3 regions of the Methylobacterium sp. WL69 genome follow, and region 2 is predicted to be linked to each of the others. Evidence: riboswitches for the same ligand, from Rfam matches in the RefSeq annotation. Region 2 holds a riboswitch; each other region holds the start of a gene.
The links. A riboswitch is a leader RNA that binds a small molecule or an ion and turns the genes downstream of it on or off. The one in region 2 is predicted to bind cobalamin.
Positions count from the first base shown of each region.

Region 1: it holds a riboswitch for cobalamin, as region 2 does, so the genes downstream of both, FV218_RS00430 (TonB-dependent receptor) here and FV218_RS05915 (TonB-dependent siderophore receptor) in region 2, are expected to answer to the same signal.
Region 3: it holds a riboswitch for cobalamin, as region 2 does, so the genes downstream of both, FV218_RS08470 (CbtB-domain containing protein) here and FV218_RS05915 (TonB-dependent siderophore receptor) in region 2, are expected to answer to the same signal.

Region 1 is NZ_VRUZ01000001.1:84,880-91,926, reverse strand. Features, by position in the region: gene FV218_RS00445 (CusA/CzcA family heavy metal efflux RND transporter) at 1-669, shown strand, start outside; gene FV218_RS00440 (threonyl-trna synthetase) at 674-1,222, shown strand; gene FV218_RS22575 (hypothetical protein) at 1,296-1,466, shown strand; gene FV218_RS00435 (DMT family transporter) at 1,505-2,575, opposite strand; gene FV218_RS00430 (TonB-dependent receptor) at 2,800-4,833, opposite strand; cobalamin riboswitch at 5,056-5,256, opposite strand; gene FV218_RS00425 (cytochrome c biogenesis protein CcdA) at 5,662-6,381, opposite strand; gene FV218_RS00420 (thioredoxin family protein) at 6,388-6,777, opposite strand; gene FV218_RS00415 (pentapeptide repeat-containing protein) at 6,813-7,047, opposite strand, start outside.
Region 2 is NZ_VRUZ01000012.1:38,482-45,528, forward strand. Features, by position in the region: gene FV218_RS05905 (hypothetical protein) at 1-616, shown strand, start outside; gene FV218_RS05910 (AAA family ATPase) at 667-1,161, shown strand; cobalamin riboswitch at 1,258-1,457, shown strand; gene FV218_RS05915 (TonB-dependent siderophore receptor) at 1,567-3,675, shown strand; gene FV218_RS05920 (heparan-alpha-glucosaminide N-acetyltransferase domain-containing protein) at 3,675-4,856, shown strand; gene FV218_RS05925 (TetR/AcrR family transcriptional regulator) at 5,017-5,673, opposite strand; gene FV218_RS05930 (DUF892 family protein) at 5,862-6,350, opposite strand; gene FV218_RS05935 (DUF2461 domain-containing protein) at 6,510-7,047, opposite strand, start outside.
Region 3 is NZ_VRUZ01000020.1:30,194-37,240, reverse strand. Features, by position in the region: gene cobN (cobaltochelatase subunit CobN) at 1-849, opposite strand, end outside; gene FV218_RS08490 (DUF4349 domain-containing protein) at 866-1,627, opposite strand; gene cobW (cobalamin biosynthesis protein CobW) at 1,745-2,779, opposite strand; gene FV218_RS08480 (DUF1636 domain-containing protein) at 2,776-3,168, opposite strand; gene FV218_RS08475 (CbtA family protein) at 3,161-3,910, opposite strand; gene FV218_RS08470 (CbtB-domain containing protein) at 3,937-4,113, opposite strand; cobalamin riboswitch at 4,166-4,363, opposite strand; gene cobU (bifunctional adenosylcobinamide kinase/adenosylcobinamide-phosphate guanylyltransferase) at 4,452-5,000, shown strand; gene cobO (cob(I)yrinic acid a,c-diamide adenosyltransferase) at 4,997-5,596, shown strand; gene FV218_RS08455 (hypothetical protein) at 5,747-6,085, shown strand; gene FV218_RS08450 (cobyric acid synthase) at 6,139-7,047, shown strand, end outside.

The DNA of each region.
Region 1 (7,047 bases), on a different contig from region 2:
ATCGGCTCGCTGGTGGCTGAGGCCCAGGCCAAGGTCGCGTCCGGTGTGCAGCTGCCGTCTGGCTACTACGTGACCTGGGGCGGGCAGTTCGAGAACCTAGCCTCCGCCCGCCAGCGCCTCATGGTCGTGGTGCCGGTGTGCTTCTTCCTGATCTTCCTGCTGCTGTTCTCGGCCCTGAACTCGGCGCGGGACGCCCTCCTGGTGTTCAGCGCGGTCCCGCTGGCACTGACCGGCGGTATCGCGGCCCTGTGGCTGCGGGGCATGCCGTTCTCGGTCCCGGCGGCGGTCGGGTTCATCGCCCTGTCCGGGGTGGCGGTGCTCAACGGCCTGGTGATGCTGAGCTACATCAAGCAGCTCATCGCGGAGGGAAAGCCCCGTCGAGAGGCGATCCTCGAAGGCGCGATGACCCGCCTGCGCCCGGTGGCGATGACGGCGCTCGTGGCGTCCCTGGGGTTCGTGCCGATGGCCCTGGCGACCGAGACGGGGGCCGAGGTCCAGCGTCCGTTGGCGACCGTGGTCATCGGCGGGCTCATCTCGGCGACCCTGCTGACCCTCGTCGTCCTGCCGGCGCTCTACGCGCGCTTCGCCGGTGCCGTCGCCCCGAGGAAGGCTACCGTCGAGAAGGAGGGTCCCCATGCACGCCCCGTCCTGCCCCAGGCCGCGGAGTAGGACGATGTCTCGCCGCCCCGCGCTCGCACTGGCGATGGTGGCGTGGACAGGCGCGGCCATGGCGGCGGAACCGACGGCGGGCGAGGCGCCGTTCGGATTGGCTTGGGGTCCCGTGGACCGTGTCGATGCACCCTCAATGGTCGACCGCGAGGCGAACCTGACCGGGCTGTACTATTTCCACGACCGTCCGCTCGCCTCAGGACCCGACACCGTCGAGGTGGTCCTGGTGGTGTGCAGGGAGCAGGGCCTCCAGCAGGTCGTCTGGGTCGGTCGGCCGCTCGACGGACCGGCTCATGTCACCGCACGCGAGGCCATCCGGCGCGAGGGGGTGCGCCGCTACGGCGAACCGCGCCCGGGCCTCGCCTCGGGGTCGCTGGCATGGCTCTCGGGCCGGGCTGTCCTGGCGACGCGCACGTTGCCGGACGGCACCCGCGGGTTGGTGATGTCCGTGTCCGGCCCGGATTACGCGGCCTGCTCGGAGAGCCACCGCACCGCCACGGGCCACCCTGCCGGTGCCCACATGTCGGACCTGATCGGCGGGATGGTCCCGTGATCGTGCCGATCCGTCACGGCCTGCAGCGCCCCTCCTCGACCCATGGAACCCATCGGCGGGGGATCAGGGGGCGATGACCGGCAAGAAGCTCGCCCGGCAGATCGGGGAATTCGGCGGCGGAAGCAGGCGCCGACGCAAGGTCAGGCCGCATGTCCTGAGGGCGGCGCGACGGTCATTCCTGATGTCGGCGATGGCCATCGCCGTCGTGTGCGCGCTGTACTGCTGGTTCTACGTCCCGCGGTGACAAGTCTCGAATGCGGCGCCGATTGCCCCCGCGCCGGCTCAACCATGTCCGTGGCGATGGTGAAGGTCGGGGTAGTGCACGTGCTTGTGCCGCATCGGCTGGTGGCGATGCCAGTGGGAGTGGGGCTCGGTCACGGGACCATCGTGGTCGTGGTGGTGATGTTCATCGTGCACGTGCCCATGCTCATGGCCCATCGCCTCGTGCGAATGCTCGTGGTCGTGCCGTTCCGCGAGGTGCAGCCAGAGGCCGACCCCCATCAGGAGCGCGGCGACGACGAGTTGCGGGGTCACGGGTTCCGGCAACAGGACCAAGGCGACGACGGCCCCGATGAACGGTGCGAGCGAGAAATAGGCCCCCGTCCGCGCGCTGCCGAGATGGCGCAGCGCGAACACGAACAGCACCAGGCTGACGCCGACCCCGAGGAACCCGACGACGGCCGCGAAGCCGATCATGCCGGGCGGCGGCAGGCTGGCACCGCGTGCGAGGGCAATGGCGAGGTTGGCGCCCCCGGCGACGAGCCCCTTGGTCAACGCGATCACGACCGGATCGGCGGAGGACAGCTTGCGGGTCAGGTTGTTGTCGACGCCCCAGGCGAGGCAGGCCAGCGCGATCAGGCCGCCGCCCGCGTCGAAATGGACGCCCTGGCCTTGCCACGACAGCGCGACGGCGCCGGCGAGGATGGCCGCCGCGCCGAGCAGGAGGCGGCGGTCCACGTTCTCGCGGAACACCACCCAGGCGATGCCCATGGTCGCCAGCCCTTCGAGGTTGAGCAGGAGCGAGCCCGAGGCCGCTGACGTCCGTGCCAGCCCCAGCATCAGCAACAGGGGACCCGCCACGCCCCCGAACAGCACCACCGCGAGCAGCCACGGTGCGTCCGACCTGCGTAGGGGGGCCTCCGGCGCCTCGATCCGGAGGGCGGACCGGCTGCCGTGGACGGCGGCGAGGCCGACGCCCGCACCGAGATACAGGAGGCCAGCCAGCGCCTGCGGGTCGACCGATCCCAACAGCAGCTTGGCGAAGGGGGCCGATGCGCCGAACAGGACGGCGGATGCCAGTGCCAACGGCACTCCGGGCCAGAGGTGCGCGTGACGATGGGCGTGCTCGAACATGCCGCATGATAGCACTGGCGAAGAATGCCGTATCCGTCCTGTGATACCGTTCCATCGAAGCCAAGACCGCCCGCAGCAGCGCGAGCACGTGCCTTTGGTCGCGCTAAGTTGCCCCAAGTTGTCGAGTAGCGGTTAGGATTTAACGCTCGGTACCGACTGCACCCGACCCGACCCGGGCGAAGTAGCCCATCTCCGTCCTCCCCGACATCGGACGTTCGAAGATCCTAGAACCGACCCGCCAGGGTCAGCCTTACCGCTGTCGGCTCGACCGGATGGAAGTGCCGGTCGGCGACGCCGTCCGCTCCCTCGCCGGGTAGGCGCGAGGTGTAGAAGTAGGTGATCTGGTCGGCCTTGGCGTTGGTGAGGTTGAGGACGTCGAGGGAGAGGCTGACCCCGTTCTCGAAATTGTAGCCGACGCGGCCGTTGAGCAGCGCGGTCGGCTTGGAGCGGACCGAGTTGTCCTCGATCAGGGGGCGCGGCCCAAAGTACCGAAACCGCATCGAGCCGAACCAGCCCAAGCCCTCGCCAAAATTGAATCCGGCCGACGCGATGGTGGTCGGGGCCTCGGGCACCCGGTTGCCGGCAGGGTCCCGGTCCGCAAAGCGGGCGTTGGTGACCGTCAGGTCCCCCTCCAGCGAAAGCCAAGGCGTGACCGCGTAGCGGTTGGTCCACTCGACGCCGAAGCGCCGCGTGGGGCGGCTCGGCTCGGTGGTGCCGGTGTCGCCCTGGAACAGGTTCTCGGAGGCGAAGTCGAGTTGGAACAGTGTCACCGCCGTCTCCAGGCCGGCGATGCTGCGGTTGCGCAGGCCGATCTCGGACCCCGTCGAGGGCACCAGGAAGGGCGAGCGGCTGATGTTGAACAGCGGGCTTGCCGGATCGACGGTGGCGGTCACGCCGCGAGCGTCGTTCGAGTGGAAGCCGCCGCCGTAATTCACGAACAACTCGGTATCGAACCAGGGACCGAGCACCAGGCCGAGCTTCGGGTTGACGATGCTATCGCGCGCCTTGCCGGAGTTTGCCGCCGTGTCGGATACGACGTCGGCGTAGTAGGTATCCGCCCGGAAGCCGACGCTGGTGCGGAGCCAGTCGGTCCAGCGTAGCCGGTTCTCGTAGTAGAACGCCCCGCTCGCCTCCAGCACGCGGTCGTCGAGGACGGTCGAGCGATACTGCCGGTTCGTGGTGTTGAACAGACCCACCCGGATCGAGTCCGTTCGGGTCTGGACGCCGATCTCGTTCTCCATCGGCATCCCGAACAGGTCGCCCTGGAAGGTATGGCCGACCTCGCCGCCGCCGAGTACCCGGCTGTCGCGCTGGCGGAACTGGTCGCCGTTCACCGGGTCGTTGAGGAAGTAGGTGAAGTCGTTGAACAGGTTCATCTGGTAGCGGATGAGGTAGGCGTTGGCCCGCGTGATCCCGATGTCGCTGGTCTGGCTCCAGCGCCCGGAGAGTGAGAAGCGGCCGGTATCGCCGCCATCGGTCGGGTTCAGGGTGCCGAAGCGCCCGATGATGCCCTCCGAGACCGCCCGCTCCGGGATCTGGTTGGTGGCGTTCCACTTGGCCCAGTAGGCCATTCCGGTGAGCGAGAACCCGTCCAGCGCCGTGCCCTGGCTGTAGCGGACGACGCCGTTGAGTTTGCGTAGGCGGTCCGGCACGTCCCACGGACCGTCATAGGTCTGGGCCTCGCCGGCCACGAGGAGGGTGCCCTGGCCGAGCGGCGTGGAGGCGATGGTCAACGCTCGCTTGAAACCGAAGGAGCCGAACGAGGTCAGGGCGAGGTTACGGTCCACCTTGTCGAGGTAATCGATCCGCACCGACCCGGCCGAGGCGAAGTCGCCGTCGCGGACGAAGTACGGCCCCTTGTGGAACTCGACGGCGCCGACAAGTTCGGGGATGAGGAAGTTGAGGTCGGCGTAGCCCTGCCCATGGGCATGGGTCCGCATGTTCACCGGCATGCCGTCGACCGAGATGGCGATGTCGGTGCCGTGGTCGAGGTTGAACCCGCGCAGGAAGAACTGGTTGGCCTTCCCCTCCCCAGAATGCTGGGTAACGATCAGGCCCGGCACGCTCTCCAGAACCTCGCCGGGTCGGGTGATCGGGCGGCTGTTGATCTGCGCGCCTGAAATCACTCCAGCGCTCGCCGCATCGACAGTTCTGAGGCTACCGCCGATGCCAGTGACACCGCCGACGTACCCTGCGCTCGCGGCAGGCCCGGTCGTATTGGTGGCTGGCGCCTCCGCCGTCACTGAGAGTTCCGCCAGATTGGCTTCTGCTGCCTGGGAAGAGGCTCGTTGAGCCTGAGCGCCGTAGGGTACGAGGCTGGCGCAGGAAGCGAGCAGAAGGGCTTGGTAGGCGGGCCGTGAACGAACGGGCGACATAGGACCTCGGGCGACGTCTGTGGCACGTCACCGCGAAGACGCCGGTCCGCCCGCGACATGCGAACGCCTCGACACCCACCAGGACACCCCGCCCGATGCGTTTCGCGTGTGACCACGACTGACGGCAGGTCTCCTGGCTCGCGGGTCACCGCCCTCTCATCGTCTTCCCAGATCCTCGCAGATCCAGTGACGTGTTGATGATGGGCTCGCCGCTTACAGTTGCGGGGGCAGCCGCGGCATCGGGCCAAGCCCTCACCGCGTTCCCTTTTGATCCTCCGAGGAGGAACCGTCAGGCACAAGGAGCCTCATCAGGCGACACAGCGTCAATGCCGGTTCGAGACTTTCCAGGTCCGTGTGCTCGGTAGGTGACAAGCGAACCCTTGGGAGCGCTCGCTTGGAGTGACCGCGTAACGCCTGCTTCGAACGTTTGCTGCTTGAGAGCGGACCGGCGGAAATCCACCCAACCCGGTCATTCCCGGGTGTCCGTTAGACGGTCGTCGAGCGGACACCCGGTGCCAGCATCTGAGGCCACCGGTCGTCCTTCCCGGGCCACGTCTCACAAGACCCGTACGATGGTTTTCTCGGTAACGGGGGGACTACCGGACACGATGAGAAGTCGAAGGGCCTTCTTGAGGCCCACGGTCGCAAGGCCTACGCCCGGCGGCAGGACCCCGTGGCCACCAAGCCGAGGGTGGTCCCAGCCGGTGCCGTTCAGAGCCTGGTGGTGAGGTTGGTCAGCCAGGCCGGTGAGGCGTTGACCAAGACGGTCTCGGCCGCCTTGTCGTAGCCCGAAGCGATCATCAGGCCAGTGGTCACGAGGATGAGACCGAGCGCAGCCTTCAACCCTTTTCCCAGCCCCATTATCCGGTCGCGCCAGCGCATCAACACCTCTCGCGACAACGTGCCGAGCAGGAGCAGCGGCAGGGCTGCGCCAAGGCCGAACAGGAGCATGGTGAGCGCGACCACGCCAAGGTCGCGACCCTGGGAGGCGAGCAGCGAGGCCGCCCCGAGGGTCGGTCCGACGCAGGGGCTCCAGACCGCGCCAAGGAGCATCCCGACGCCGAACTGGCCGAGCAGGCCGGCGGTCGAGAAGCCGCCGAACCGGCTCTCCGTCCAGTTGCTCACCGGACCGGCGGCCACAGCGAGCCGCGTCTGGGCCGCCGGGACCATCAGGACCAAGCCGACCAGGATCAGCATGACGGCCGCGCCGGTCCGGAAGATGCCGGCATCGAGGCCGATGGCGAACCCCACGGTCGCCACGAACAAGCCGATGACCACGAAGGACAGGGCGAGGCCGGCGGCGAGCGCCGCCGGGCCGAGCCTGTGCTCCGACGCCGCCGCGCCGAGCACCAGCGGCAGCAATGGCAGCACGCAGGGTGACAGCACCGAGAGGATGCCGGCGAGGAAGGCGAGGCCCAGGCTCGTGACCATGACGGCTCAGATCGCCTTGTCGAGGAGCGACGAGATCGCCTCGGGCTTGGTCTCGCCGGCCGAGCGGCCGGTTTCCTTCTCGCCCTTGTAGGTGATGAGCGTGCTCTGCATCGTCGCGCCGAACTTCTTGACCACGTCCTTGCGGCTGTCGAAGTCGACGTCGAACACCTGCAGGTCCTTGAACTTCGGGTCGGCCTCAAGCTTCGACAGGATCGGCTTCTGGGCAGCGCAGGTCGTGCACCACGGGGCGGTGATGTGCACGAGGATCGGCTTGCCGGCCTTCTGGGCGGCCTCGAACGCGGCGGGGGTGTAGGTCATCTCAGCAGCGCCGGCGCCGGTTCCGAACAGCATGGGGGCGACAGCGAAGGCGGCGAGTAGGATGCGTCGGGTGGTCATTGGTGCTGATCCTCGGATGGCGGGATGAAGTGGGCTCAGTTCGAGACCTGAGTAATCGCGCGGTCGACGTTCACGCGGGCCGACCAATCCTTGGCACTGTCCTGTCCCTTGAGGGACACGAGGCGGGCGCCGCTCACGTCGACGTTCTTGAAGTCGGCGCCTGAGACGGTCGCCCCGGTGAGGTTCGCGCCCGATAGGTCGGAGCCCATCAGCACCACGTCGGTCAGGTCGGCATCGGTGAGGTCGGCGTATTCCAGGCGCGAGCGCCCA
Region 2 (7,047 bases):
CGAGGATCGCGACGGCATCCTGTTCGACCTCGGCCTCGGCCTTCTCGCCGTGGATGCCTGCGTGCGGGTACGCGATCCGGAGGCCGTCGAGCGGCTGCGGGCCGGCGTCGGCATGCCGCTATTCGACCACGCAAACCCCATCGGGCCGCATCTCGTCGCCATGAGCCCGCACCGGGTGTTCCTGGCGCAGGTCGGGCGCGTCGAGGTCTATGCCCCGATCCCTGGTCCCGGCGGTACCAGTCCTGAAGGTCCGCATACGCACGTGCTGCCCAAGCTCCTGCGCAGCGGTCGGACCCATGCCGCCACGACGCCAATCCCGGCGGGCTGGGTCCCCTGCGCCGGCCTGCACCCGGCGCACCCCTACAAGAACATGATGGGCGACCGCATCGCCTTCGATACCGACCGCTACGAAGCGTTCCAGGCGATGCTCGACCATTGGGGTGATCCGGAACTCGTGGCGATCAAGCGCGGCGGGCCCGAGGCGCCCGGCGGCACGGTATCGACCCGCCACGCCCAGGGCGCACGCCGCGTCGCTGAGGCCCAGGCTCGTTACCTGCGCGGCGAGATCATCGAGGGCTCGGCGAGCGACGACGAGGATGCGGAGGCGACGGCCTGACCGTGACCCGGACGGTGCCCGGCAGGAATCGTCCGGGGGCACCCCAGAGGGTGATCGGCCTGATCGGCTGCCCGGGTGCGGGTAAGACGACCTACGCCCGCCGCTTCGATCCGCTCGACGGCTGGGTCCACCTCACCCTCGACGACTTCCGTCAGACGCTCTGGCCGCCGCACCGGCAGGTCTACTGGGAACTCAGGCAGGGCTCACATGACGATGCGGCCCGGGACGTCCTGCACCGGGTCAAGGAAGCGGCCCTGGATGCCGCCCTGACGAACGGCTTCAGCGTGGTGATGGCGGACACACATCTCACCAGACCCGTGTTCGAGCGCGAGCTCGGGATCGTCGCCCGACACGGGCTCACCGTGGAGTGGAAAGTGTTCGACGTGCCGTGGGAGGTCCTGAAAGTCCGCAACGCGGAGCGTGGTCGCGTGGACCCGTCGCATCGCCAGCCGGATGAGGTCCTCCGGTTCACCTACGAGGTTTTCCAATCCCCGGACGCTTGGTGGCGTAGCTTGCCGCCGCAGCAGGTCGAGGTCCTGACCTGACGGACGCAGCGTGCGATCCGTGTTCCCAAGTGTTGCCGGCAGGGCATAACCCCTCGTGCATTGCACTTGGTCCGTTGACGGGCATGGGCGTCGGCATGTTAGCTCGGCCGTGACGGTTCCTCCCCGGAGGATCAAAAGGGAACGCGGTGCGGGGGTAGCCCCAACGCCGCGGCTGCCCCCGCAACTGTAAGCGGCGAGCCCTTCGCCACCGACGTCACTGAGCGGCCTCGCTCGGGAAGACGGTGAAGGGCGATGACCCGCGAGCCAGGAGACCTGCCGTCAGTCGTGGTCACACGCGAGACACGCTGGGCGGGGTGCCCCGGCGGGTGCGGAAGCATGCGCGCTGCGCGTGGTTCGGCCTCGTTCGCGGTGACGTGCCACTGCCGTCGCCCGAGGCCCATCAACGTGTCCCGTTCACCGTCCATCCCGCTGATGTCCGTGCTGGCCCTGTCCTGCGCGATCCCCACCGCCGTGGCCGCCCAGGGGGCGCCCGCCAGGGAGACCGCCGTGGTGCTCGATGCGCTGTCGGTCGAGGGGACCCTCACCGCCACGCCGACCTATCGGGTGCCGGAGCTCTACAGCGGCACCAAGACGGTGACGCCGCGCCGCGACCTGCCGCAGCAGGTCGACGTTGTGCCCCGGGAGGTCCTGGTCGACACCGCCGCGACCCGGGTCGAGCGCGCCCTCGACTACGTGCCCGGGGTCGGCAAGCAGAACGACTTCGGCGCCCAGAACCTCGCCCTGTACTCGGTGCGAGGCTTCGCAACCCAGGATATCTTCCAGAATGGGTTCAACATCGCCCGCGGCTACAACGGCGCCCCCGACACCCAGAACGTCCAGTCCATCGAGGTCCTGAAGGGCCCGGCCGGCGCCCTCTATGGCCGCAGCGATCCGGGCGGGACCGTGAATATCCTCACCAAGCAGCCCGTGGCCCGGCCCTTCGTCGAGATGGGCACACTGTTCGGAAGCTTCGGCACCGCCCGCACCACGGTCGATGCCGGCGGGGCGCTGAGCGAGGACGGCCGCGTGCTCTACCGCTTCAACGGCGCGCTCGCCCGCCAGGACAGCTTTCGCGATTTCGTCGACGGCGACCGAGTGCTCCTGGCGCCCGTGGTGAGCTGGCAGGTGACGCCCGACACCAAGATCATCTTCGAGGCGCAGTACCTGCGCAACCGCCAGACCTTCGACCGAGGCACCGTCGCGGTGAACAACCGCCTCGGCCTCGTCCCGCGCTCACGCTTCTTCGGCGAGCCGGGCGACGATTCCGTGTCCGAGAGCGCTCTGTTGCAGGTCCGTCTGGAGCACGCCTTCAACACCGACTGGCAACTGCGTGTCGCCACCCACCTCAACACCGGCAGCCTCACCGGCCTGCAGACCGGCGCGACCGGGATCCTCGACGACGGGCGCACGCTACTGCGCGAGTTCCGCCAGCACGACTTCACCTGGGGCGTTGCCATCGGCCAGGCCGAACTCGTCGGGCGCTTCGAGACCGGGCCCATCGCCCACACCCTGCTGCTCGGCCTGGAGCACGAGCGCTACAACAGCACCGAGAACCTTCTGCGCTCGACCCCGCGCCTCGACCCCTTCGCCATCGACCTGTTCAACCCGGTCTACGGGCAGGCCAAGCCCTCGTTCACGCGCCGCTACGGCGCCAGCGAGAACGTCGGCAACACAGCCGTCTACCTCCAGGACCAGATCGCCCTCAGCCCGGAATGGAAGCTGCTGCTGGGCAACCGAACCGACTTCTACAACCAGACCTTCCGGGACAAGGTCGCGGGCGAGCGCACCGAGCAGGACCGCACCGGGTTCTCGCCGCGGGCCGGCCTCGTCTACCAGCCGCTGTCGTTCCTGGCGCTCTACGGCAATGTCGCCGCCTCGTTCCGCCCCAATACCGGCTTCGACAGCGCGACGCGGCCCTTCGCTCCCGAGACCGGGTTCGCCTACGAGGTCGGGGCCAAGCTCGACCTGTTCGACGGCCTCAGCGTGACGGGCGCCGCCTTCCACATCGAGAAGGAGAACGTGCTCACCACCGATCCGGCGGACTTCTTCTTCCAGATCGCCGCCGGGGCCGTGCGCAGCCAGGGCTTCGACGTGAGCCTGGTCGGACAGGTCACGCCTGAGTTCAGGGTCATCGGCGGCTACGCCTTCATCGACGCGGCCGTCACCCGCGACGAGGTGCTGCGTCCCGGGTCACCCCTCCTCAACATCCCGCGCCACAGCGGTTCCCTGCTCGGCATCTACGAGGTCCAGGCCGGCGACTGGAAGGGTTTTGGTATTGGCGGTGGGTTCCGGGCCGTCGGCTCGCGACTCGGCGACAGCGGAGTCGAGAGCTTCCGGCTGCCCGGTTACATCCTGACAGACGCGCTGGCCTACTACCGCTACGAGAATCTGCGCTTCGGCCTGAACGTCGACAACATTTTCGACGAGACCTACTACGAGCGCTCCTACAACACCTTCTGGGTCGGCGTCGGCGAGCCGCGGCGGGTCACCGTCAGCATGACGGCGCGGTTCTGATGGGCGAGCGTCCGGGAAAACCTGAGGCGTCGGCCTGCGCACCGGCCGTGTCCAGCCGCATCGCCTCGATCGATGCCCTGCGAGGGCTGGTGATGGTGCTGATGCTCCTCGACCACCTGCGCGAGACCTGGTTCCTCCACGTTCCCGTGGCCGACCCGGTCGACGCCCGGACCACCCTGACAGCCGTGGCCCTGGCCCGCCTCGTCGTCAGCCTGTGCGCGCCCATCTTCATCGCGCTGACCGGCGTGGCAGCCTTCCTGTTCGGCACGAGGCACACGCTGTCGGAGACGCGAGCCTACCTGCTGAAGCGTGGCCTTGTTCTAATGGCACTGGAGGTTATCTACCTGTCGGAACTGTACTGGGGCGTGGCCATTCCAACGCTCTGGCTGCAGGTGATCTGGTGCATCGGCGTCTGCATGATCGTCCTCGCGGCCATGATCGGCCTGCCACGTCCGGTTCTATTCGCGGTAGGGCTGCTGATCGTCGGTGGCCACAACCTCCTTGACCCGATCCACTTCCAGCCTGACCAACCGTTTTTTGCGGTCTGGGCGATGCTGCACCAGCGTGAAGTCATCGCGCTGCCGTTCGGGCTGGTCGCCAAGACGACCTATCCCGTGCTCCCGTGGATTGGCGTGATTGCGCTCGGCTACGCGGTCGGCCCGTGGTTTCTGCCCACCGTCGCGGCGCAAACCCGCGAGCGCCGGTTTATGGCTCTCGGCTGCGGAATGCTCGTCGCTTTCATGGTCCTACGTCTGGCGAACGGCTACGGCGACAAGCCCTGGTTCGTCGTCGAGGGCGACGCGCTTCGAACCACGATGAGCTTCGTTTCGCTGACGAAGTATCCCCCTTCGCTGCTGTTCCTGCTGCTGACGCTCGGGATCGGGGCGCTGCTCGTCGTCGCGCTTGAACGAAGGCGCGACGCCCCAGTCGTCGCGGCCTTAGCAGTGTTCGGCGGTGCGCCGATGTTTTTCTACTTGCTCCACCTGACGATCCTGCGGCTCCTGTATCACGGTGCCGCCGCCATCTGGGGCCCGACGCAGGGCAGCGTGTTCGGCGTGGCAGATTACGGCTGGGTGCTGGTCTGGTACGTCGGCTTGGTCGTGCCCCTCTACTGGCCGACGGCCTGGTTCTCGCGCTTCAAGGCATCCCGACGCGAGATCGCCTGGCTCAGGTATCTCTAGTGGAGGAAATCTGACGGATAGAACCCGTTCCCTGGGCCCACTCCCGGCCCCTTGCCGACCCTCAGAAGGTCCGCGCCCAGCCTGTTGAGGCAGAGGTCAACGACTGGGTTGGGTGGAAGCGGCGAGACCGTTTTCGGTCGCCAAATGCTTCAAGCGGACATCAACATCGTCCGCTCAACAGGATCTCGGCGACTTCGGGCACGTCTCGGGTCGCCCGCTCGCACAACCCGGAAAGGTCTGCACCGGAGAAGGCGTGCATGTAGAGGGGGTGGAGGGCCATCTCGACGAACCGCACCGCCGTCGGGGTGGCCTCGGCCAGCGCTGCGTCGGAGGCATCCGTCGCCAGGCATTCGGCGATGCAGCTGACGCACCCCCCGAAACCGATCCGGAATCCCTCACGACCGAGCTCGGGAAATGCCTTCGCCTCGGCGATGGTTAGGCGCATCAGGGCGATGCTCTCCTCGGCAAGGGTGAGGTTCGCGAGCTCGATGCCGACCTGGACGAGACGCTCCTTCAACGACCCACTCGTGGGCACGATGGCCATCCGGGCCTGCAACACGTCGACGTAGCGGAGCACCACCGCCGAGAAGAGGGCCTCCTTGGTCGGGAAGCGCCCGTACAGCGTCGTCTTGCCCGTGTGGGCGAGCTCCGCAATCTGGTCGACCGTCGTGCGACCGAACCCCTGCTCCAGGAACAGGGACGAGGCGACAGTGATGATGCGTTCCTCGATCTGCCCGGCCTGGTCGGCGCGCGGGCGTCCACGCCGCGGGCGGTCCGGCGACGAATGGACGGGGGTACGCTTGCCGGATTGGTCCAAGATCGGAGCCGATTTCGCTGGGGGACGCATGCACCGAAGGTGGTGCGTGCGAACGGCCAAGCCAAGGCGTCCCGCACGGCCGTCCATCTGTGATGGTGAGCGGCGAGCGACCTGCGCGAGGGGGCGGAGCGCCGGCCGGTCGCCGTCATCACGAGGCCGAAGGCCCCGTGATCCCTATCGCCCGAGTGCTAGGCGGCCTGCTTGCCGACCGCGGCCTCGGCGGCCTTTGCGTAACGCTCTTCCAGCGCCTTGCTCTCCTGGCCGAGGCGCTCGAACTCCTCGGCCTGCTTCGAGAGGCCGAGTGCCTTCGCGTAAATCACGTGGCACTGGAACGCTGTGGCCACGTAGGTCAGGCCGGCTCGGGCACCGAAGCCGATGGCGACGTCGCGTGTCTCGTCGTCCTGGGCAGCCTTGACGGACATCTCAGTGCCTTCGGCGATGCCGGCCTGGATACGGTCCTTGAAGTCGTTCGGCTGGGTGTCGAGCTCCTTGAGGAAGTCGATCATCGCCTGCTGCTGGCGGCCGCACAGCGCCGCGCCTTCGCCGGCCAGCTTCTTGAACTCCGGATCGGTGAACTGCCCCTCGGCCTGCGAGGCTGCCGCCTTGCCCTGCTCGGAGGCCGAACGGTAGGCCTGGAGGCCGGCGATGTACCAAGTCTTGATCGTCTCGCGGGACATTCGAACTGCCTGTCTGTTGGGTCGTGTGGTCCGCCACGCCGGGAGCGGAGCGGTCCGCGCACCATGCTTGGAGCATTAAAAGGACGATGTCGTCCTATTATGAGAAGTCGCGTTTCGGCCCATGGTTCCTGGCCGGTTCCGGTTTTTCGATCAGGGCCGTCAGCCGACGATGGCGTCGTTGAGGTAGGCCACGAGGGGCTGGGCCGCCGCGAAGGTCTCGACGACCACATCGAGGGCGTCGTCACCCTGGACTTGCTTGTTCGTCAGTTTGCGGTTGGCGCAGAACCCCTTCATGCGCAGGTACTCGATGGCCGGGTGGTCGGGATCGTACCCCTGAGGCGCCCGCTTGAGCTCGCCAGGGCTCGTCAGCCCGTCGGGGAACATCGCCTTCATCTCGCGGGCTTCGACGACACCGGTCCATTTCGGCACCGAGGCCGCGATCCGCTTGCGGATGTTGTCGAGCGCCTTCGGCTCGGTCGTGAAGATGCCCCCACCCGCGTAGCAGGCCCCGGGCTCGACATGGAGGTAGTACGAGGCCGACCCCTGGTAGTCGCCGACACCGTTGAGCATCACGAACAGGTCCGTCTTGTACGGCGGCTTGCCCTTGGCGAAGCGCATGTCCCGGTTGATGCGGGTCACGCACTTCGTCGGCTCGGCGTTCGCCTTCTTCACCTTGGGATCGAAGCGTGATGCCGCG
Region 3 (7,047 bases), on a different contig from region 2:
GCCCGCATCCTCGCGGGCCGAGAAGGCGGTGGCGGCGACGACGAGGTCGGGTTTTTGCGCCGCGATGGCGTCGCGCAAGGCTCCCACGGCCGCCGGGTCCTTGAGGCTCGACACGGCGACGAGGAGCACCTGCAGACCGCGGGCCTGGAGGGCGTCGCCGAGGGCCGCGAGGGGGGCGGTGTCGCCCGACAGGATCGCCGAGCGGTAGACGACGAGGAGGGCGAGGGGCGCCGCGCCGGACGACAGGGGGCGCCCGGCGGCGAGGGCCCGGTCGCGGTCGATGGGGCCGCAGCCGGGGCAGCAGACGAAGCCGCGCGGCAGGGCCCGGGGCTCTTCGATCGCGACGGGAAACCCGATCTCGGCGGCGAGCCGCCCGAGCATCCGGCGCAGGTTGTCCGCGCCCCCGGCCCGGAAATAGGCGTCGAGGACCGGCGCCAGTTCCGGCGCCGTCGAGAAGGCGTCGAGGCGGGTGTCGGGCCGGTCGTCGCCCGGCAGGACCACGAGCCGGACGCCGTTCGCCCGCGCGGCGGCGGCGGCGCGCTCGATGCCGTAGCGCCAGTAATCGAGGCCGCCGAGGCAGCGGATCACGACGATCTTCGAGCGCGCGATCACGCCGTCGACGTAGAGGTCCACCGACATGGGGTGGCGGAGTTTTGCCAGTTTCGCGAGGCGCAGGGTCGGTGCTGGACTCTCAGCGCCCTGCGGAAACGCCGTCGCGAACGCGCCTGCGACGCCGAACAGGTCGGAATCCGTGAACGACAGAAACACGATGTCCCCCGGTGCCTGACCGAGATCGATGGCGGCCTCGCCCTCGTCGAGGGAGACCGTGTCGATGCGGATCAGGTGCATGGCGGAACGCGCGGCCTCACGGCTGCGCCTCCGTGAGGGGCCGGCCGATGCGGGCCCGCCGGCGCGGGCGCAGGCGCCACAGGACGCGGACGAGGAGGAGCCCGATGGCCGCCACGGGAAGCCAGGGCAGGCTGGCGACGGCAAAGCGCAGGGCGTCGGCCGCGCTGGCGCCGAAGGTCTGGCCGGCCTGGCTCCAGGCGTCCTCCACCGGGGCGAAGGCGCCCGACCGGGCCCCGTCCGAATGGAAGGAGACGGACACGATCTCGGTGTCGACGCGCCGCTGCAGGCCGCGCTGCCGGGCCTCGCCCTCTTCGATCTGGGACTGGACCTTGGACAGTTCGCCGGCGATGCGGATGAGGTCTTCCACCCGCGTGTCCGATTTCGCCGCCAGCTCGTCGAGGCGGGCGCGATAGGCGGTGAGCTGCGCCAGCCGGCGGTCTCCGTCCTCCAGGGGCGTGGTCAGGTCGTCGGCCCGCGTCGCCTGACGGCGCAGGACGACATCGCCCGCCGCCTCGCCCGGCAGGGGAGCGGTGAGGAACGCCACGTAGGGGGCGACGGATTCGTGCGGCAGGCGGACCTGGATCTGCGCCTGCGGGCGTCCCGAGGGGCGCGCGCCGTCTTCGAGGGAGGACGAGACCAGAACGCAGCCGAGGCCCGTATCGGACAGGCAACGGTCGCGCGCCGCCGCGAAGTGCGGCGCCACCCGGTCGGGCGGCAGGCCGAGGGCGAGATCGTGCGTGAAGGCGAGCTTGGCGGCGGCGCTCCGGTTGGCCTGCATCGACGGCAGCGGGCTGGCGACTTCGGGGGCGGGCGGACGCGCGTCGGAGCAGCCCCCCGAGGAGGGCGGCGAGCCCCAGGGCCGCCGCGACGAGGCTGCGCCGTCCCGCCATGCCGCTCATCCCGCCAGGGCGGCGGCGACCGCACCCTGGTCGAAGCCCTTGAGGCCGATGACCACGAGGCGGCCGTCGCGGGCTTCCGTACCCTTCCAGGGCCGGTCGTAATGGTGCGCGATGCGGGTGCCGACGCCCTGGACCACGAGGCGCATGGGCTTGCCGGTGACTTCGGCGAAGCCCTTGATCCGCAGCACCCCGGCGGTCTCGGCGGCCCGGGCCACGCGGATCGCCAGATCCTCGGCGGTGGCGGTGGCGGGGACCGGCAGAGCCACGGAGTCGAAATCGTCGTGGTCGTGGTCCTCGCCCTCGCCGTGGTGGGAGGGGCGGGCGTCGAGGTCGTCCTCGGCCGCGGCGCCGAGGCCGAGGATGACGCGCGGGTCGAGGCGGCCGTGCTCGGCCTCCACCATCTTCACGGCGCGGGGCAGGTGAGCCTGGACCTCGGCGCGGACTTTTTCGCGGCCGGCGGCGTCGAGGAGGTCGGCCTTGTTCATCACCACGAGGTCGGCGCAGAGGATCTGGTCCTCGAACACCTCTTCGAGGGGGTTGTCGTGATCGACGTTCGTGTCCTCGGCGCGCTGGGCGGCGGAGGCCGCCGGATCGTCGGCGAAGAACCCCGCCGCCACGGCCGGGCCGTCGATGACCGCGATGACGCCGTCGACGGTCACCCGCGAGCGGATCGCCGGCCACTGGAACGCCTGGACCAGGGGTTTCGGCAGGGCGAGGCCCGAGGTCTCGATGAGGATGTGGGTCGGCGGGTCGGCCCGGTCGAGGAGCTTGTTCAAGGCCGGCACGAAATCGTCGGCGACGGTGCAGCAGATGCAGCCGTTGGCGAGCTCGACGATGTCCTCGTCCCGGCAGCCCTCGATGCCGCAGGCGGCGAGGAACGAGCCGTCGAAGCCGAGATCGCCGAACTCGTTGACGATGATGGCGAGCCGCCGGCCGTTCGCGTTCTCCACGAGGTGGCGCACGAGCGTCGTCTTGCCGGCCCCGAGAAAGCCGGTGACGATGGTGCAGGGGATTTTTTCGACGAGGCTCATTCGGCGGCGTCCGGAATGGGGTGCGCCGCGAGCGGCGGGATGCGGGCGACGACGCCCTTGCGGAATTCGGGGGGCCGCGCCTTCCACGGCACGATGCCGTCGGGCGTCTCGCCGTAGAGGCCGACGCCCTCCAGGATGGTGCGCGCGGATTCGGTGGCGTCGAGGTCGCCGTAGACGTAGGTCCAACGTCCTTCCGAGGCGACGGCGACGGTGCAGGGCCGCTTGCACACGGACAGGCACTCGACGCCCTCGATGCGCAGGCCGGGCCGGCCGTGCTCGCCCACCGCGTCGCGGAGCGCACTCAGCAGTCGGGCGCCGGCGCGGGGCTCGGCCGGGTCGCCGGCCGCGCGGCAGGCGGTGCAGACGTAGAGGGTGACGTCCTCAGCCATGGGACGCCGCCTTCCGGCCGAACAGGCTCCAGGCCCAGCCATAGGCCAGCCCGATCACCGCCCAGAACACGAAGGCGATGCCGAGGGAGCGCGCGGCGAACTGCGCCGCGTAGCCCGCCGGCAGGGCCGAAGCGGCGTGGCTCGTCTCCGGCGCCCCGGCGAGGTGCGGCGCCACGAGGAGGACGAGGCCGCCGGCGATGGAGATCGGCGTGCGCCGGACTGCGATGAGGTAGAGCCCCATGGCCGTGGCGGTGGCGGTCATCACCCACCAGAACTGACGGTCGGCCAGCGGCGCCGCCTCCATGCCCGGCAGTTCCGGCGGCAGGCCGAGGGCGGGTGCGAGGGCGACCGCGAGGAAGCCGGCTACGGCGAAGCGCAGGCCGGTCTCGGGGGTCGGCTCGCGGCCGACGGCGAGGAGGACCGCGCCGAGCAGCAGGGCGTAGCCGACGCCGCCGACCAGGGTGGCGAGGGCCGTGAACGCCATGCGGGGCAGGCCGGGACCCGGCTGCCACTCGGGCGCGGTTTCGCCGCCGGAGACGGCCGGGTCCTTCGCGCCGTGGTCGTGCCCGCCGTGAACCCGCACGACGAGGGACGCGAAAGTAGGAGCGGAGGCAGAAGCCTGCGTCTCGTAGCGCTCGGCCACGATGATGAGCGGCGAGGTGAGCGCGAGCTGCAGGCCCGTCGCGACCACAGCCGCGAGGAAGCCGGCGACCAGGGCCGCCGACACGAGCCGGATGATCATGGGGGGTCTACCCTGGCGCTAAACGCTCAGTGGCAGGGGAAATTCTGGGTGTGGCGGAAATCGTGTGCCGCGTTGTGCAGCGCCATCGCCGGGGCGAAGCCCGCCATGAACACGAGGCCGAGGCCGAGGAACGCGGCGACCATCACGGCGCCGAGGCGCTCGTTGGTGCGGGTGCCGGTGAGAACGAGGGTGTTGGTGGTCATCGGTTGATCTCCTGGCCGCCCCGCCGGCGGCCGTGGTCGAAGGTGAGGACGGAAGTCCCCGGTGCCGGACGGCAGGTCTCCTGGCTCGCGGGTCGTCCGGTTCATGCCGCCTTCCCGGATCGCTCCAGTGGCCGATGGCAGGCCCGTCGCCGCTCACAGTTGCGGGGGCAGCCGCGGTTTCAAGGCGCTCGCCCCTCACCGCATTCCCTTTTCACCCCGTCGCCGGGGCACCGTCCGATCCCAGCTTCTACGCGGTCGCACGATCCCTGACAACGCGCCGCCCCGCCGTTTCGCGCGCCTTTGACCACACGATGACGTTTCGGGCTAAAGGATGCGCCATGCCCCAGCCCCCTCCCCACACCACCCTGGTTCTCGGCGGCGCGCGCTCGGGCAAGAGCGTCCATGCCGAGGGCCTGATCGAGGCCTGCCCGGCGCCGTGGCTCTACCTCGCCACCGCCCAGGCCTGGGACAGCGAGATGCGCGGCCGCATCGCGCTTCATCGCGACCGGCGGTCCGCCGACTGGATCACCCGGGACGTGCCGATGGACTTGGCCCAGGCCGTCGCCGCCTCGCAAGGCCCAGTGCTCGTCGATTGCCTCACCCTGTGGCTCACCAACCTCATCCTGGCGGAGGCCGATGTCGAGGCTGCGACCGTACAACTGCTCGCCGCCTGCGCCGGGGCGCCGGGGCCGGTGGTGCTGGTCGGCAGCGAGGTCGGCCTCGGCATCGTGCCGGACAACGCCCTCGCCCGCCGGTTCCGCGACGCGGCGGGGCGCCTGCACCAGCGCCTGGCGGCGCAGGCCGACCGCGTCGTGTTCATGGTGGCGGGCCTGCCGATGATCGTGAAACCTCAACTCCCGAATCCCTCGCCCGGAGCGACCCCATGACCGAAGCCGACCGCCATCGCGAAAAGATGGAGAAGCGCAAAGCCGTGCAGGATGCCGAGGTGGCGGAGAAAACCATCGAGAAGGGCCTCCTCATCGTCAACACCGGCCCCGGCAAGGGCAAGACCACGGCGGCCCTCGGGCTGATGCTGCGGGCGCTCGGCCACGGCTGGCGGGTCGGCGTGGTGCAGTTCATCAAGGGCGCCTGGGACACGGGCGAGAAGCACGCGCTGAAAGCCTTCGGCGACCGGATCGACTGGCACACCCTCGGCGAAGGCTTCACCTGGGAGACCCAGGACAAGGCCCGCGACATCGCCGCCGCCGAGCACGCCTGGGCCAAGGCGCTAGACCTCATGGCCGACCCGACCATCCGCCTCGTTGTGCTGGACGAGCTCAACATCGCCCTGCGCTACGACTACCTGCCCCTCGACGCCGTGGTGGCGGCGTTCCGGGCCCGTCGGCCCGACCTCCACGTCATCGTCACCGGCCGCAACGCCAAACCCGCCCTCATCGAGGCCGCCGACCTCGTCACCGAGATGGTCTCGGTGAAGCACCACTTCGCGGCGGGGGTGAAGGCGCAGGAGGGGATCGAGTTCTAGGCACAAGCCGCCGGCGTCGGTGCTTTCCGCTTGATCCCGCGCCGGGGACGTTGCGTAATCAGTCCGATGCAATTCGGAGTTGAAGCGATGCGCCTCAGGACGGTTCTCATGCCGCTTCTCGCGGGTTCCCTTCTCGTGGGTCCCTTGGCAATGCCCGCGCCTGCAAGCGCGGAAGCCCTGTGCGGCCACGAGGTCGTGTCCATCGAGCAGATGGTGCGGGACATCCAGGCGAAGGCCGGCGGCCGCGTAAGTCTGGACAACGCAAGTTTCGTCGCCGTCGACGATCCGGCCAACATGATTCTGTGGACGTTCGCCAAGCCGAGCGGCGGCCGGTTTCCCGCCTACATCTGCCGCAAGGTCGTCCAGGAGGATGGCAAGGTCGTCGTCCAGCTGAGGGCTCTGTGCCGGGGCCCGAAGCCGGAATGCGACGCGTTGATTGCCAGCGTCCTCGATCAGCAGCAGAAGGCGACCCAGTCTATCCGGCGCTGATCTGATCACGTCCCCGATCCGACGAAGCCCGCCCCCAGTCGCAGGACCCTCCGATGACCCGCGCCATCATGATCCAGGGCACGGGCTCGGATGTCGGCAAGTCCCTCGTCGTCGCCGGCCTGTGCCGGGCCTTCGTCCGGCGCGGGCTCGCCGTGCGCCCGTTCAAGCCGCAGAACATGTCGAACAACGCCGCCGTCACCGCCGATGGCGGCGAGATCGGCCGGGCGCAGGCGCTCCAGGCGCGGGCGGCCGGGGTGGCGCCGTCCGTCCACATGAATCCGGTGCTGTTGAAACCCCAGAGCGAGACCGGCAGCCAGATCGTGGTTCAGGGCCGCATGGTCGGCCAGGCCACGGCCCGCGACTACCAGGGCTGGAAGCCGCGCCTCCTCGCCGCCGTGCTGGAGAGCTTTTCGCAGTTGAAGGCCGAGGCCGACCTCGTCGTCGTCGAGGGTGCGGGCTCGGCCTCCGAGGTGAACCTGCGGGCCGGCGACATCGCCAACATGGGCTTTGCCCGCGCTTCGAACACGCCGGTGATCCTGCTCGGCGACATCGACCGGGGCGGGGTCATCGCCAGCCTCGTCGGAACGAAGGCGGTGATCGATCCGGCCGACGCGGCGATGATCCGGGGCTTCCTCGTCAACCGGTTTCGCGGCGACCCGAGCCTGTTCTCCGACGGGATGGACCTCATCGCCCGCCACACGGGCTGGCCGAGCCTCGGCCTGATCCCGCATTTCCCGCAGGCCGCCCGCCTGCCGGCCGAGGATGTTCTGGGCCTCGTCGGGTCCGAGGGGAGCGCCGCCGGTCGCAAGGTCGTGGCCGTGCCCGTCCTGCCGCGCATCGCCAATTTCGACGACCTCGATCCCCTCCGGGGCGAGCCGAACGTATCCGTGGTGCTGGTGCGTCCGGGTGAGCCGATCCCGGTCTGCGACCTCGTGCTCCTGCCGGGCTCGAAGACCACCATC